4 regions of the Sporosarcina sp. P1 genome follow, and region 1 is predicted to be linked to each of the others. Evidence: riboswitches for the same ligand, from Rfam matches in the RefSeq annotation. Region 1 holds a riboswitch; each other region holds the start of a gene.
What was found. A riboswitch is a leader RNA that binds a small molecule or an ion and turns the genes downstream of it on or off. The one in region 1 is predicted to bind thiamine pyrophosphate.
Positions count from the first base shown of each region.

Region 2: another riboswitch for thiamine pyrophosphate. It lies ahead of CSV73_RS09280 (ABC transporter ATP-binding protein); the one in region 1 lies ahead of tenA (thiaminase II).
Region 3: another riboswitch for thiamine pyrophosphate. It lies ahead of CSV73_RS12090 (thiamine phosphate synthase); the one in region 1 lies ahead of tenA (thiaminase II).
Region 4: another riboswitch for thiamine pyrophosphate. It lies ahead of CSV73_RS08390 (ECF transporter S component); the one in region 1 lies ahead of tenA (thiaminase II).

Region 1 covers NZ_PDYS01000002.1:302,901-307,118, reverse strand. Annotated here, with positions in the region: gene CSV73_RS04430 (nitric oxide synthase oxygenase) at 1-664, shown strand, start outside; gene CSV73_RS04425 (DUF3889 domain-containing protein) at 708-1,070, opposite strand; gene tenA (thiaminase II) at 1,140-1,835, opposite strand; TPP riboswitch at 1,927-2,029, opposite strand; gene CSV73_RS04415 (YheE family protein) at 2,196-2,633, opposite strand; gene CSV73_RS04405 (urease accessory protein UreD) at 3,294-4,118, opposite strand; gene ureG (urease accessory protein UreG) at 4,111-4,218, opposite strand, start outside.
Region 2 covers NZ_PDYS01000007.1:135,294-139,511, forward strand. Annotated here, with positions in the region: gene CSV73_RS09270 (ABC transporter substrate-binding protein) at 1-874, opposite strand, end outside; gene CSV73_RS09275 (ABC transporter permease) at 871-1,623, opposite strand; gene CSV73_RS09280 (ABC transporter ATP-binding protein) at 1,620-2,387, opposite strand; TPP riboswitch at 2,475-2,572, opposite strand; cobalamin riboswitch at 2,713-2,900, shown strand; gene CSV73_RS09285 (DUF4430 domain-containing protein) at 3,023-4,218, shown strand, end outside.
Region 3 covers NZ_PDYS01000012.1:61,802-66,019, reverse strand. Annotated here, with positions in the region: gene CSV73_RS12100 (superoxide dismutase family protein) at 36-644, opposite strand; gene CSV73_RS12095 (phosphoribosylaminoimidazolesuccinocarboxamide synthase) at 1,087-1,767, opposite strand; TPP riboswitch at 2,028-2,136, shown strand; gene CSV73_RS12090 (thiamine phosphate synthase) at 2,207-2,806, shown strand; gene thiS (sulfur carrier protein ThiS) at 2,790-2,996, shown strand; gene CSV73_RS12080 (thiazole synthase) at 2,993-3,766, shown strand; gene CSV73_RS12075 (ThiF family adenylyltransferase) at 3,763-4,218, shown strand, end outside.
Region 4 covers NZ_PDYS01000006.1:90,043-94,260, forward strand. Annotated here, with positions in the region: gene CSV73_RS08380 (multicopper oxidase family protein) at 1-319, opposite strand, end outside; gene CSV73_RS08385 (exonuclease domain-containing protein) at 725-1,297, opposite strand; TPP riboswitch at 1,485-1,596, shown strand; gene CSV73_RS08390 (ECF transporter S component) at 1,679-2,248, shown strand; gene CSV73_RS08395 (ABC transporter ATP-binding protein) at 2,270-3,736, shown strand; gene CSV73_RS08400 (energy-coupling factor transporter transmembrane component T family protein) at 3,714-4,218, shown strand, end outside.

The sequences.
Region 1 (4,218 bases):
AATCATTGGCGACTCTGCATCCATTGAGATGACCAAGTTGTGTGAACGTCTGGGATGGCGAGGGAACAAAACACCTTTTGATGTATTACCACTTGTCATTCAAGAGTTTGGGAAATCTCCACGACTCTTTGAACTACCGAAATCATCAGTAAAGGAAGTACCTATCAGTCATCCCGAAATTAAAGGAATTTCCGAGTTAAATACAAAATGGTATGCCGTTCCGATCATTTCCAATATGCGTCTTGATATCGGTGGAATTGAATATCCTATGGCACCATTTAACGGCTGGTATATGGGCACAGAAATTGGAGCACGTAATCTTGCAGATGCGGATCGTTATAATCTTTTGCCGTCTGTCGCCAAACTGATGGGGCTAAACACAAAATCCAATCGTTCTCTTTGGATAGACAAAGCACTTGTGGAGTTGAATATAGCTGTTCTACATTCCTACGAGAAGGAAGGTGTCACACTTGTTGATCATCATACCGCAGCGAAGCAATTCAAATCGTTCGAAAAGAAAGAGCGGAGTGTTGGAAGAAGAGTGACAGGTAACTGGGTATGGCTCATCCCACCACTGTCACCTGCTGCCACGCATGTTTATCACAAGCGGTTTGCCAATGACATTATGACACCCAATTTCTTTTATCAGAAAGATCCCGAATAAACCAACGCCCCTGTGCCATGTTATATGGTATAGGGGCGTTTTTTTAGTGAACAGGTATTTCTTGAAAATCAATGCGAATAAATTTACCTGTTTCAGTTGAATAGGTGACAGTCACTATCACACCGAATTCCCGTTCTTCCTCTTTTAGCCAAAGTTGAAATTTTTCCAGGTTTGTAACTTTTTTTGAGTCGGTTGCGATATGCAAGTAATCCTTGATATCTGCATGAGGATATTTAAGCATCGTTTGCTTGATCGCAAGCCTTGACCATTTGGCGTATGCCGGTACTTCAACTTTACTATGTGCAGCAGCTGGCGCATCACTAGTACCCCACCCACTTGTCCATAATACTCCAAGTGCCAAACCTACTTTCGCTAAGATGGCGCACACCTCCTTTGGAAATAGCATGCGCTGTTTCTACCCATTCGATTCTAAATAAAAAACATCCAACTATGTTAGTCGGACGTTTATTGTGTATTACTTTGTAATCATCTGTTCTTCCTGCACACCAGGCCACATCTGTTTCGTATACGCCATGTCCCAGAACATATACTCATAACGAGTCGTATTAAGGAAAATCTCTTCTAGCCTCGCTAGTTCCGATTCAGGTTTACCTTCTGCAGTTTCATCCATTAATTCTAAGCACCAAGTAGCCAACTCACCAAAGTCCTCCGATGAATACATGCGAATCCAGTCACCATACAATGGATGATCCAACGCTCCTGGTAACGCAGCAAGCTCTTTGCCTATCTCCCAGTAACTCCACGCACAAGGCAATAATGCAGCGACTACTTCTGCTAAAGAACCGTTTTGACTAACATGTAGCATATAGTGCGTATACGCTAGGACAATTGGAGACGGCTTGGCATTCTCGAGCTCTTCTTCGGTAATGCCAAAGCGCGCCGCATATTTACGATGAAGCTCCATTTCTGTGTTTAATGTGCCGTTAAGCAACGCAGCGAATTTCCCCATCATCTCTACATCGGTCGCTTTCATAGTGCCTACAGCAAACACTTTCGCATAATCAATTAAGTATAAATAGTCTTGCACCATATAAAATCGAAAATTATCCGGATCCAACGTCCCATTTCCAATTTCTTGGACAAACGGATGACTATGATTCTGTCTCCAAATCGGTAATGTTTTCTCTAATAAACGCTCAGTGAACTTCATGTATACTCTCCCCTTTTTTCTTAATAAATGAAAAAACCACTTCTTGACCAGAAGTGGCGGAGAGACGTCACAAAGCACTTAACTAAGCTACGTAACATCTGCACCACTTCCTTACGCCGGTATGAACCGGATCAAGTTAAAGGGTTAAAGCAATATGCTTCTCTCAGCTCAACAGAGCACCCCTAGCGGTAACAACTATTTCATTTGTGTATCCATTGTAGTCATATCTTGTCGGAAAGGTCAAACGAATTGAGAGTACTTGTTGCACTACATACAACACTTCCATTGGCAACAGATCTTAAATAGATCTTTTCCAATCGACTACATCTATTTCGGCAGATTTCATGTAGTGTCCATTCGTTATTCTAAATGTTCGTTTAGCTTCTTCTGAACATCTTCTTCTATTTTTTTCACGCGCTCTTCTTTTAGTTTACGTCGTGGTTTAGGATGAAACCACTCAACTTCGCCATTAATAAATGTGCCTTTAAATTCTTCGCCTTGAATCTTCAATTTAAATAACTGAAGTGGCCGAGTTTGATTATTGCTAATCGAACGTTCGATCTCAATATCATCCGCTTCATTTCTAATCCCTTGCTCGGATAACAGTTCCAAAACTTTATCCTCTATGGCATTTACTTCTTCTTCACCAACGTCTTGCTTAGGGTGTGGATTAAGCCATTGGATTTTACCATCATGATAGTCTGCTTTGTAATTGCGACCTTCTATGATGAGCTTAAACTGAATTCGCTCGTACTGCCTGTCTTCAAAAACTTTTTCCACTTCAAAGTCATCTACCACAGGAAACACCTCCAAAAATAGTATCCATTCTTTTTTTATTAAATAGCTCATCTTACTTCATCAACAATACTAATTCAAGCAACCTAGCCCATAGTTTAATTTCCCATTATTTTTGCTACTTATAAATTCCTTATCATACTGAAATTTAAATTCAAATATATCTCAGCAATAGTTTGTTGTCAAATCAATTCATGTTCTGACATATTTTATGGAATTCGGAAATACGGTTAAAAAATTGGTGATCACAGTCATCTTACATGTCGTCTACTCAATTACTCCTTTGTTCCTTGCAAAGAATGCCAAATATACATTTGTATAACGATCTATTGTAGCCTCTGTTAATCCACTCGAGTGTTGGAGCCAATACACCCAAAAACTCCTATAATTTGCTTAGTTTGACGGAGAGGCCAAAGCCCATAAAATGCCGCAGCTCGTATGTATAATAATACCCTAATTTCTGTGTTTCAATCATCGGAAATGACACTCTACCTATTTCGCTTGTCTGGTACCTTAGTTGTTCGAACACACTCCAATCTGCGAACTTCAAATCATATTGAATTATAAAATCTTCTTCAATACTATTCATACATAGTAATTTGTATAGTACTAACAAAATTCTTAGAAAAAGCCCGACAACTCTTTTGAATTGTCGGGCTGTCTTTAGTACTTCCTTAAAAAACTTGGTTTCGGTTGATTCCATTCATCGCTAATCACGTGGTGGCAGACTGAAATAATCCGTTCTATAACTTGTGTATAGTTTGCCAATATGCGAATAGTGAAGCCCGGAACAGTAAGCTTGGATAATCCAAATGCAAATTCTCCAGTCTCATGTTGAATCGTTTCATATAATCGATCCAATAGCGCATCACTCGTTTTTTCTCCAACGACAATTAACGAACCTAAATGTGTATATCCTTCCATAAATCCTAACTCATTCATGTCTTGGGATGCTGGATGAAGTTTAATATGATCAAAGACAACAAGTTGACCTTCCATATAAATCTCCGTTTTCAAACGGAGCATGTCGTAGCTGAATTTTCTTCCTTCCGGTGACCAACCTGGAGTCAATATATCAGAATACAGAAAAGTTGCTCCCTTTTCCATATACACACTATTTTTCTGATAACAACTGGCATCTTCGTATGCAATCAGTGCATCGGGTAAGTACTCTAAATAACTGTCTTTTTTCAGATGAAAGACGGTCTCTTGGTATACTTGCTTGGTCGGCGTTTTATATACTTTCGTCGCTGACTGAGTCGTCAACGTTAGCATTGCCTGTTCACCCAGTGTGACTTTCATTTGATACCGATCACCATCTAAATAACCACCGCCAGGATTCAATAAGTAATAGCATGGATAACTATTCTTATTGAAATAGACGGGACGCATTACTTTAAATGCGCCTTGAAAGTAGACACTTTTCGCCACGGAGCGGCCTAGCCGATTTTCCATGACGAGGTCAAGAACACCTGTCCATTCAGACATCTTGTCCTAGTCCTTTTAACAACGCATGCTTCCTGACCCACTCTACTACTTCATCTAGTCCCTGATCATCTTTTAAATTAGTAAAAAAGAACGGTTTATT
Region 2 (4,218 bases), on a different contig from region 1:
GTAATAACACTTGTAAACTTTCCGTTTCGATTGCTTTGTCTAACGGGAAGTTGGCTTGATCTTGGTTGTTCAGCAAGAGGTCGAGTGCTTCTTCGGGCTGTTCTACCATAAATTCATAGCCTTTTTGAGCTGCTCGCCAGAAAGCCTGGATGGCGTCTTGTTCTTTATTCCATGTATCATCACTCGTCAACAACACGATTTCACTATAATTCGGCACGCCATAGTCTACTGGATTAAAGTAGCGCGTTTTGAATCCTTTCGAGTCCATAACAGGCACTTCGTGGTTAATAAATGTTCCTGTCACGGCATCGACGCGTTTTGAAACGAGTGAAGATTCCAATTCAAATCCAACATCGATCATATTCACTTTGTCATAATCGCCACCGTCATTCGTTACCATCGTTTTAATCAGAGATTCGTTCAGTGGAATTCCAGGATAGCCAACTGTTTTGCCTTCAAGATCTTTAGGTGATTGAATCGAGCTTTCTTCCAACATGACTGTGTAATTAAGCGGCTCACGTACGATGGAGGCAATCGCTTTAACCGGAATATTTTCATTTGCTTGCGCTAAAATGACGTCCGGTTGGTAATACAATCCAAGTGTCACTTTACCTGCTGCGGTCAAGTTCATTGGGTCGGTCGGATTGGCAGGGAATTGAATGTCCACTTCCACGTTTTCTTCATTAAAAAATCCTTTTTCTTGCGCAACATATATATAGCTATGTACGGCATTCGGATACCAGTCGAGCATAATGCTGACTTTTTTCTTTTCATTGTTCGGTGTCTCTTCTTGATTGGCAGGGGTTGTATCATTTGTACATCCAGCTAGAAGTAGAAGAAGACACGTGATGCTAAGGAACAGACGTTTTTTCATTGATGATTCCTCCATTGTAAAAAGTATTTTTCTATTACGACAACGAGTAAAAAGAAGATAATGCCTACTGCCGAAAGCAAGACGATCGGTGCGAATACAGCAGCACTATCAAATTGCGTCATCATTCTTCTGCTGAAATATCCAAGTCCTGCCTGCGCGCCTAACCATTCTCCAATGGCCGCACCAATTACGCTAAGTGTGACCGCCACTTTGAGTCCAGAGAAGAAAGATGGCAAAGCGGAAGGTAGGTCTAGCTTATAGAAGATATCTTTGGCGGATGCGCCCATTGTCATCATTAACTCACGTAAGTTCTTATCTGACGAGCGTAAGCCGTCGAATACGCTGACGGTGATCGGGAAAAAAGTGATCAGGACGGTGACTGCGACTTTACTCCAAATGCTGTAGCCGAACCACAAGACAAAAATCGGTGCAAGCGCAATGACCGGAATCGTTTGCGACGCGATCAAAATAGGGTAAAAAGCTTGCTCAATTGGTTTCTTACTATACATCGCAATCGCTAGTGTGGATCCGATGATGATCGAAATCGATAAGCCGATCAAAATAGTTAAAGCAGTCGGAGGTAAGTGATGGATAAACAGCTCCGTTTTCAGCTCCCATAATCTGATCAGAATCGCTGAAGGGGACGGGAAGAGGAAGCTTTTGTCGTAAAGTCGTGCTGCGATTTCCCATATGCCAAGAAGGATTGCAACGAGAAGTATAGACCAACTATACGAAGTCATCTTCTTCATAGCCGCGCCTCCGAACGAAGCTCGTTAATCAGTTGCTCTTTCAGTTCCATCAGTTCCGGTCGTGCCAAGTCCCGCATAGTGCGTGGTCGGCTGAGAGGCACGAAGACTTCGCGAATCGCCTGTACCGGTTTTTCAGCAAGTACAAAGATGCGATCGGATAGGAATAAGGCTTCGTCAATATCATGTGTGATGAAGACAATCGTTTTATCGAGCTTTTGCCATTGATCGATTAGCCACTCTTGCATCGTCAGCCGCGTAATCGCATCTAGTGCGCTAAATGGCTCGTCCAATAATAAAATATTTGAGCCAGTCAGGATTGTGCGCAAAAAAGAAACACGTTGTCGCATCCCGCCTGATAAGTTTCCAGGATAGGCGTTTTCTTCTCCTGCCAGTCCGAAGTCAGCAAGTAACTGGATGATTTCATCGGAAGAAGGTTTACGTTTTTGAAGCTCTACAGGTAATTGAACATTTTCAAGAATCGTCCGCCACGGCATGAGTAAGTCTTGCTGCGGCATATAGCCAACCTTGCCTAACCGCTTCGTTGTCACTTCTCCGTCCAATAAAATCTGTCCACTGTCAGGGTTCTCTAGGCCAGTGATGAGTCGAAATAACGTGCTTTTGCCATAGCCGCTTGGTCCAATGATGCTAACGAATTCGCCTTCCTTCACGTGCCAGTCAACTTGATCGAAAATAACAGTTGGTTTCGAAGCTTTCGTTGCTTGATAATGAAAAGAGACATTAGTAAACTCTAAAACTTTATTCATCATATTCTTACCACTTCTCATTTCTTAAAAAAATTCACACAAAAAAACCACTTCTCTATGCGAAGCGGTTGCATAGTACGGATAAAATCCGTCATATGTCCACTTCCCTCCGCTAGCATTATCTAGAGCAGGTTCAAGGGTTAAGGCGAACGCCTCTCTCAGCAAAAGCACCCCTAGTGTTTATCCATCTCTTATCGTTACATAGTCTGAAAAGATAGTCAAGATAGCGTTTAGAGAAATCGGTATAGGATAGAAGCCTGTAAATAGATGAACCGTCAAATATTACGCTATTGCAATTGTTATGTCGACTCCTTATGATAAAGAGGAGTTTATAGCGTATTTTGGTGTCTTGCTAGTTTGCAAGACTTAAAAAGGAATCAGGTGAAAATCCTGAACGGTCCGGCCACTGTAATTGGAAAGTGACTTCAGACAACCACTGGTATTCGTACTGGGAAGGTTGAAGTTGCGTTGGTATCCAAAAGTCAGGAGACTTACCATAATACGATGCTTACAACCTTCCGGAAAAAGGTGTGTATGTGGTGTTGTATTAGGTATGTCTAAACACGCATCCATCCATCCTAGTCTCTTTCCGGAGGCGGGATTTTTTTATTGAAAAAAATAGGGGGTAGGAGTCGTTGAAGAAAGGTAGTCGAGTAAGCAAGACGTTTTCTGTGTTAGTAAGCTTGTGGTTGATGTTGTCGTTTGTAACTCCGACAGTACAAGCCGTGGATACAGGAGTAGAGAAAACAGAAGGAACAGTTGAAGAGCTGGCAAATGTAAACACTACTGCGAATCATACTCCGGCTATACCAGAAGTTATTCGTACGGTAGACGAGATGCTAGCGGATACGTTACGTTTTTATGAAGTAGAGAGATATAATAAGGATAATTTCAGATGGGGTATGCCGGGAATTAGTTGGACGGAACTGGTTGGATTGGGCGCATCTAGTTCGCAATTAATTGATGGTACAGCACGATTACCAGAGTGGATTACTAAAGATCCAGAATTAAATAGTGACGAGTCAGATACAGACCATATCCGTTATATCTTTGGTTTGCTGGCAGTAGGGAAGGATCCAACTACTGCGTGGGAAACGAATCGTAATCTGTATGCAGAGTTAGCGGCACAACAAAAAGCAGATGGATCAATTGGTCCTATAAATAAACACGCCTGGGCGATGCTCGCTTTAGATACAGGTATGAAGCGTGGGCAGGACGTAGGAACATGGAATGCTGAAGCGAAAGAAAAAGCGTTACAACATTTGTTAAAGCAAGAAAAGGAAAAGGGTGGATTTTCTCTTTCATTAAACGTACAAGACAAAGCTGATCCCGATATGACAGCGATGGTCTTATTGGCACTAGCAAATTATCAAGATGATAGTGCGGTGAATACAGCCATTGAACGAGCAAAACACGTCTTACGCGAACAACAACTGGATACAGCTGGCTGGGGCGCTTGGGGAGAAAACTCCAACAGTATTGCGACTGTCATTTCAGGACTGGTTGCTTCAGGAGAAGACGTTACATCTATCGAATGGCAAAAAGATGGGAAATCACCTGTAGATGCATTAAGCAAATTCCAAATGAAAAATGGAGCATTTGCATTCACTTTACCAGCCGATCAATGGGTCAATACGATAGCTGTCGAACAATCTTTAATTGCACTACAAGAAATTAAAACGGGTAAATCTGTCTGGCAACAATTTTCTGAAGAAGAAACTATAGAGCCACCAGTACATCCAACGAATATTACATTTTCCGTAGAAACACGAACAATGAATATGGGGGATATTATTAGCCCAAAACAGTTGGAAATTGAGTCGGGGGATAC
Region 3 (4,218 bases), on a different contig from region 1:
GATGCCCCACACCTCGGGACATCCTGCCTTACCTATTACTTCATATTCTCAGATGTAATCTCTGCACAAGCAAATGGTGTTCCTGAATTGCCTGCTGGATCGGTAATGTTATCATCTGCGCCTTCATGGATAATCAATGCACTTCCATCTTCATCCATTAACGAATTTTCTTTTCCAGACTCAAGCGTAACTGCATCTGTCGTCACAGTAACTTTTGCGTTACCTTCTTCATCCGCCACAAGATTCTCCAAATCTCCTGCGTGGTGTCCTTCTGGATTCTCTAATCCATGCTTTTTATCTGTTGGGTTGAAATGACCGCCAGCAGACTCTTTAAAGTCCGGTGCAGTACAGACGCCGGTTTCATGGAAGTGCATACCGTGTTCTCCTGGCTCAAGGCCGGATACATCGATATCCATTGCTACTCCAGATGGCCCTTGCGTTAGCGTTACAGAACCAATTTCTTCTCCATCCACATTTATAACCGGCGCCATCACTTCAGGCTCCACTGTCTCCTCTTCTACAACTGGATCACCCGTGCCGTTCACCGGTTCTTTTTCCTTTTCATTTCCTTCATCCGTAGCGCCCCCGCAAGCTGCCATCAATAACGCTGAGCTCAATGCAATACTTGATAATTTCCACATCATTAAATTCCTCCTTGTATAAGTTATGTAATTCATTGTTCATTACTGATTGGATAATGAACTCATAGTGTGTAGTGTACCCCATTTCTCAAAATTCTAACATGTATCTATCATTTTAAGAGCGGATCGCGGACTGGATAGAGCGGTTACCTCGTGACATTGAGCGTTTACCGCTGGACTTTGAGCGCTTTACGCCCGACATAGAGCGTTTACACAGACACATTGAGCGCTTAACGACAAACATAGAGCGCAACCGCTTCCCCCTTCCAACAAATAAATGAAAGCCGCAGACAGATTAAAGTTTCGCTGATAGAAAAGGCCCTTTCATTAGCTAGAATTCACTACCGCACACTGGTGAAAAAGCAAACTATGTATCGCCACACACACTGGTTGCCAGTATAGGAAACATAAAAAACCGGAAACATTTTTCGTTTCCGGTCAAGTTTTATGAGAATAATATCTTTTCTAATTCCATTGGTTCAATATATGTATCGCCTCGATAAACGCGCATATTGCCTCCTGAAATTTCATCGATCAACATGATGTTGCGCTCAGGATCGCGACCGAATTCCAATTTGATATCATATAGTTCTAAACCTTTTTCCGCCATCTCTTTTCGCACTACTTCAGAAATTTGCTTTGTTAATTCTTTAAGTGTCGCATATTCTTCATGCGTTAAAATGTGAAGTTGCGCCAAAGCATCTTCCGAAATAGGTGGATCTTGACGTTCATCGTCTTTCAGCGTCACTTCCACGTAAGCATCCAGTACTTGTCCTTCTTCAGCGTATGCACCGAATCTGCGCAAGAAACTTCCGACCGCACGGTATCGACAAATCACTTCTAATCCTTTACCAAAGACCGTAGCAGGCTTCACCGTCATCGTCACTTCATCCAGATCGGCATCGATGTAATGTGTCGGTACGTTTTGCTCCTCCAATTTCTCGAAAAAGTATTTCGTCATGCGAAGTCCAGACTTCCCGGCACCTTCAATCGTCAGGCCTACTGTGTTGGCACCTGGATCAAATACACCATCTTCCCCTGTTACATCATCCTTGAATTTCAATAGCACGTGGCCATCTTCCAAGCGGTAGACGTCTTTCGTTTTACCAGAATAGGTTAATTTCATCCGTACGATTCTCCTCTATTCATAAATGTGTACTACCTATTCAGTATAAAGCACTTTGACGAGAAGAAAAAGTATTGTTTGACAAAAGTTGATGGACGTCCAGGTCGTTTTCACAAAATAATCTTATACGTAGGATAATTAATACAAGTGAATTGAGGCAAATGAATAAAATAGTTTGGCGCAATCATCTTCTAGTTTTTATGAAGAAACTCTTTTCATTCTCACACACACATGATACGCTAGTTCTGAAAATGAAATATTTTGACCATTAGGGGAATCCTTTACAAGGACTGAGAAAAGAGTGTGGCTCTGAAACCCTTATTACCTGAACAGGTTAGCACCTGCGGAGGGAAGTGGCGAGTCGTTCCGTATGTATTTCTGTCGACACATCCACCACTTTCCGATTCGGGAAGTGGTTTTTTCTATTGGAGGGGCATGAATGAAATTACTTGGCGTGACCGATGACCGTCTTTCGCTTGATGAACTAACACTTCACTTGCAACAGACAATACCGTTTCTGGATGCTATGATCTTGCGTGAAAAGTCCAAGACAGATGAACAACTGATAGATGTGATTTCACGTCTTGCGAATTGTGGATTCCCACTTGAAAAGCTCATTATACATGCCAGACCTTACGTAGCCAGCAAGCTAAACCTTTCGAACGTACAGTTGCCGGGCTATGGCATGAGTGTACGGAATGCACGTCGGAAGTTTCCCGAGCTAACATTCGGCTGCTCGATTCATTCAATAGAAGAAGCAAAAAAAGCTACGACAGAAGGAGCAGATTGGCTCTTATACGGGCATGTTTTCGAAACAAAATCAAAACCTGGCCTACCAGCACGCGGTACCGACGAATTGTTTTCTATTGCGAAGTGGAGTTCGATTCCCGTATATGCAATCGGCGGAATTCAGCCACATCATTTGCCTGATTTGCAGCGAAACAACGTAGCAGGCGCGGCTGTATTATCCCCTATGCGGTCACTAAACGTTTTACAGAGTTATAGAAAAGGAGAGGCGTTTAATGGAGAAAATGATTGACCTGAACGGAAAGTCGTATTCAGTCGTTCCGGAAGTAAGGACGATTCAGCAGTTACTTGAGCATTTAGGACTTGGTGATCGTATTTTGATTGTGGAGAAAAACAAAGAAATTTTGCAAAAAGAGTACTACGATGCACCGATTATGGATCGAGACCAAATTGAAATCATACATTTTGTAGGAGGCGGATGAAGATGTTAAAAATTGCAGATAAAGAATTCTCTTCACGTTTATTATTAGGTACAGGGAAATACCCTTCATTTGATATACAAAAGCAGGCAGTCGCAGAATCGGAAGCAGACATCCTCACATTCGCGGTACGGCGCATGGATATTTTTGAAGCATCGCAGCCTAATTTTCTAGAGCAATTGGATTTAACTCGCTATACATTGCTTCCAAATACTGCAGGTGCAAGCACAGCAGAAGAAGCCGTACATATCGCGCGTCTCGCAAAAGCATCCGGACTTTGTGACATGGTAAAGGTTGAAATCATTGGGTGCAGCCGTTCATTGCTTCCAGACCCTGTAGAAACATTACGTGCTTCTGAAATGCTATTAGAGGAAGGCTTTATTGTATTGCCTTATACGTCAGACGATGTAGTACTCGCAAAAAGACTATGCGAATTAGGCGTTCATGCCATCATGCCGGGCGCTGCGCCAATCGGTTCAGGCAGAGGCATTCTGAACCCGCTGAATCTGTCATTCATCATTGAGCAGTCCAATGTCCCCGTGATCATCGATGCAGGCGTTGGCTCACCAAAAGACGCAGCATTCGCGATGGAGCTCGGAGCAGACGGTGTCTTGTTAAATACAGCAGTGTCAGAAGCGGCAAATCCTGTCATGATGGCAGCCGCAATGAAGATGGCGATTGAAGCGGGACGTCTCGGTTATAAGGCAGGACGTATGCCAGTACGTGACTATGGTGTAGCTAGCAGTCCCACTGAAGGACTTGTGACAAATTGATTGGTAAATATTCTCGGCAAGAGCTGTTTGCACCGATCGGACTGGTTGGGCAACAGCGTATTCGTGAAGCAAAAGTTTTCGTCTTAGGAGCGGGTGCACTCGGTTCTTCTGGAGCGGAGATGCTAGTCCGGGCAGGTGTCGGTGAACTGACGATTGTCGATCGCGATATTTTGGAATGGACCAATCTCCATAGACAGCAATTATATACGGAACAAGATGTCATCGATCAATTGCCAAAAGCAATTGCTGCGGAAAGCCGATTGCGCGCTATCAACAGCGATGTGAAAGTGCGTGGGATTGTAGCGGATGTGACGCCAGAAAACATCCTCGAATTATTCGAAGGCCATCAATTCATTCTCGACGGCACAGATAATATCGAAACTCGATTACTGGCAAATGACGCCGCATTACAACTGGGCATCCCTTTCTTCATGGGTGCTTGCGTCGGGAGC
Region 4 (4,218 bases), on a different contig from region 1:
TAGTCACACCTTCAAATATATTCACCTTACCTTTTTGCGCCTTAACAATATACTCAGTCCCCTCTGTCGTTTCACTAGTTAATAACGGTGGAATATATAATTCATTTTCACCTGTCGAGTCTTCTAAACGCACTACGTCATCATGGCTCATATGCCCGTTACCCATTGCAGAGTCACCCATCATGTGATGATTTCCTTCGTTGCTATTTTGATTCATCATGTGTTGATTGTTCTGTTCATTCGATTGTGCATCGTCACTACATCCACTGATCAGTATCGCACTCAGCAAAAATATACCCATTTGAATTTTTTTACTCATTTTCATATCCCCTTTGTCTAATTATTTCAAAAGTAGTATAGCAAAAATATATGAAAAAACTTTGCACATGAAAAGCTTTTAAGCGGCATCGCCCATATTCATTCATAGTTTTCAGTAGACCTATATTTCTCTTCGCTGATTCTTCTCTTTCGTTTTCATTTGTCTCCCATCTCTTCTATAGTCTTCAATAAACTTCCTAGCCATCTATATTTTAAGTATAGAAAAAGATTATGAAAAAGATGTGCAGATTGGTTTATACATAAGAATTCAGCATACTTCCATGACGTCTTTGTGTCATCATTCTATACTTTGATTTTGTTATAAGACTCACTTTCCCATGATTTAAACCTTAAACCATACAAAAAAGATGCCCGGTGAAGTATTCCCGGACATCATTCGCTACTATTAAAATCTTGATTTGGCTGGTTTCTTCATCGGTGCTTTATTCATCAAATAGGAGATGAATGTATCATCCGTCAGATTCGGATTGGACGAGTTCAGTAAGAGTGCTAGGTTTTTTGCATCGTCAAGTGCTCTGTGGGCATTATGCACTTGAATTCGGTGCGCTCTCAGCAATTGTTGCAGTTTACCGTTTTCAAAGCCGTAATTTTTCCATTTGATTTGTCTGACGGAGCAATACCAGTCCATATCGAGCGTTTCAGGTAATAGCCGGCTGACGAACCCCCTATCAAATGATGCGTTATGTGCTACTATACCGTCTGCTTGATCAAGTATTTTTAGAATTCTATCCATATCAAGCGACTTCCCTCTTACCATCTGATCGGTAATGCCCGTGAGATTCGTAATCGTCGGAGAAATGGAATAGAACGGTTCTTGAAACTCGCAATACTCATCAGCGACCCGAACAATACGGTTATTTTCATACTCTCCCAGCATAACGCCTAACTCGATCACTTCACTCGCCTCGGCACTCATACCTGTCGTCTCCACGTCAATAAACGCTATATGTTTTGTCATGTGAAAACTCCTTTTACACTCTATTTCCATTATATCGAGAATTTAATTATGAACATTTCTATCCTATTAGTATATCAGGATTTCAGTACAATATGTTCAATTTAAACTGCAAGCATTTTATTGAACATGTAGTCATTTCATAAGTTGCCACACAATTCAACGTGCTGTATACTAGGATTGCTTACATGATTGTCCGTCCGGGTGCTTGAGAGAATCAGGCTGAGATAGCAGATGAATCCACTGCTGACCGTTAATCTGATCTGGGTAATGCCAGCGTAGAGAGCGTGATCGATGGAATTATACAGGAATCTCTTTCCTTCCTCGGCCGTCTGCTCTTCAGACGGCTTTTTTGTATGAAAAAATAACAAGGAGTGGAAGAGTTTGAAAAAGTTAAAGTTCACCGATTTATTGATTACCATCATGATTGGCGTTGTGTTTGGCGTGCTGATGAAGTTTTGGGATGATTTATACACTGTCGTCAAACCGATCATGCCTGTCGCGCGTCAACTGCTTTACGGTATGTGGTTCATGGTCGGGCCGTTCGCCTTTTTATTATTACGAAAACCAGGTACTGCACTCATCGCAAGTATTGCAGGGGCTTCCTTATCTGCGTTTGCTGGTCATGGTATTGAAGTATTGATGTATGGACTCGCACAGGGTCTTGCTGCGGAATTATTGTTCGCTGCATTCCGTTATAAACGCTATTCTATTTTAATTGCTGGATTAGCAGGAATCGCGTCATGTCTTGCAAGTTTCGGACTTGATTTGGTTTATGGTTACGCAGCACTCGAAACATGGGCACTCATTGTAAAATACGGATTACGTGCAATCAGCGCATTCATCTTCACGGGTATTTTTGCTGTGCTCATTGTAAGAGCGCTAGAAGCAACAGGTGTGACGTCGCTCATTCGACCTGTTGATAAAAAAGAATATACGATGCTTGATCAGTAAAAGCGGAGGTATGATCCAACTATGAATAACATCAGCGTTACAGATTTACGACTGAAGTTTCCAGGAGAAGATGCTTTGGTCTTTAAAGACTTCTCCTTCTCTGTTCAGTCTGGCGAAAAAGTTCTCATGCTTGGTCCTAGTGGTTGTGGGAAATCCACTTTACTCCAAGTACTGAGCGGCATTATACCAAGCTCCATCGAACTGCCAATGAAAGCAACAGACATTCTGTTACCTGACTCATGGGGGTTCGTTTTCCAAGACCCAGACACACAATTCTGTATGACCTATGTAGATGAAGAACTTGCATTCGTTTTAGAGAATCTTCAAGTTCCGCGTGAAGAAATGGCACTTCTTATTGAAGAAGTGTTAAAGCGTGTGGACTTGCATTTGAAAGATGTCCACACGCCCATCAATGAAATGTCTCAAGGTATGAAACAACGGTTAGCATTGGCTTCTGTTTTATTATTAGAACCTGACGTGCTATTTCTGGATGAACCCTCTGCATTATTGGATCCGGACGGCACGCAACAGATTTGGTCTTCTATTAAAGAGGCAACCGCTGATAAAACTGTGATCATTGTGGAGCATAAAATCAATTTGATTGCTGACTGGGTAGATCGTGTTGTGTTGTTTAATGATCATGGCGTCATAATCGCAGATGGTTCACCAGCATATATTTTTGCAAACTTTCAAGAACAACTGAAACGATATGGTATTTGGTACCCAGGGGTATGGGAAGAATATAAAACATCTGATGCGTTTCAATTAATGATGATAAATCGTCAAGCCGTTTCATCACAAAAGAAAATTCAAATCCAGGACTTTCACGGCCATCGTGGTCAAATGGAGAAGATTTCTGCCAAACATGCGACTGTACAGGCCGGTGACTGGATTACAATTGTTGGCGAAAATGGTTCTGGTAAAAGTACATTACTTTTATCTCTCATGCAATTACTTCGGACTAGCGGTATCTATGAAGTGAACGGTGTACCCATTACGTGGAAAAAGAAGAAACGGCAACTCCCGCAAGGTCTGTCGCTCGTCTTTCAAAATCCCGAACTACAATTTGTGACGAACTCGATTACGGAAGAGTTAACCGTATCTTTACACGGCATGCCAAAAGATGATGCAGACGTATATGCGAAAGAATTGATGTGCTTATTTAACTTACCTGATTCTGTTTCGCGCCATCCTTACCAGCTATCTACGGGTCAAAAGCGTCGTTTGAGTGTCGCAACTGCTCTTACTCCTAGTACAGACATTTTGTTACTGGATGAGCCTACTTTCGGGCAGGATGCACGAAACACCTTCGCCATTCTTGAGAAGCTGGAACAATTGCGCACTGAAGGCATGACAATTTTGATGGTTACGCATGATACAGAAATAGTAGAAAACTTCGCTACTGCTGTTTGGACTGTAGTTGATGGTGTTGTGCATACGGCTAATGGAGTAGGAGGTGCGAAGAGTGTTCAATTGGTTCACACCTAAACGCGAAACCTGGTTATTCCGAGTCAATCCTGCGTTAAAATTTATCGTATTTTTTGCGTTCTTGATTATTACGCTCGTAAATCAAAGTTTATCTTTTGCTATCTCACAAGCTATTTTATATGGAATATTATTTTATGTATTTAGCGGTTATTCGCTGAAGAAACTTTCATTGCTTTCCATTCCGTTAGCTATTTCATTCCTATCCACTGGGTTGACCATGTTGTTGTTCGGTAAGGGTGAAGCGGTGATTTGGCAATGGGGGCTATTCAAGATTTCTGAAGAGAGTATTCAACACGCGCTTTTGCTCGGAAGTAAGTCACTTTCATTCGGCTTCGTTGGCTTTACGTTTATCTTAACTATCCAACCTGTACTATTCTTTTATGCTATGATGCAACAGTTTCGTCTGCCGTCCAAATATGCCTATAGCTTTATTGCAGCTTTTCGTTTAATTCCTGCTGTAACTGAAGAGCTACAAATTCGTA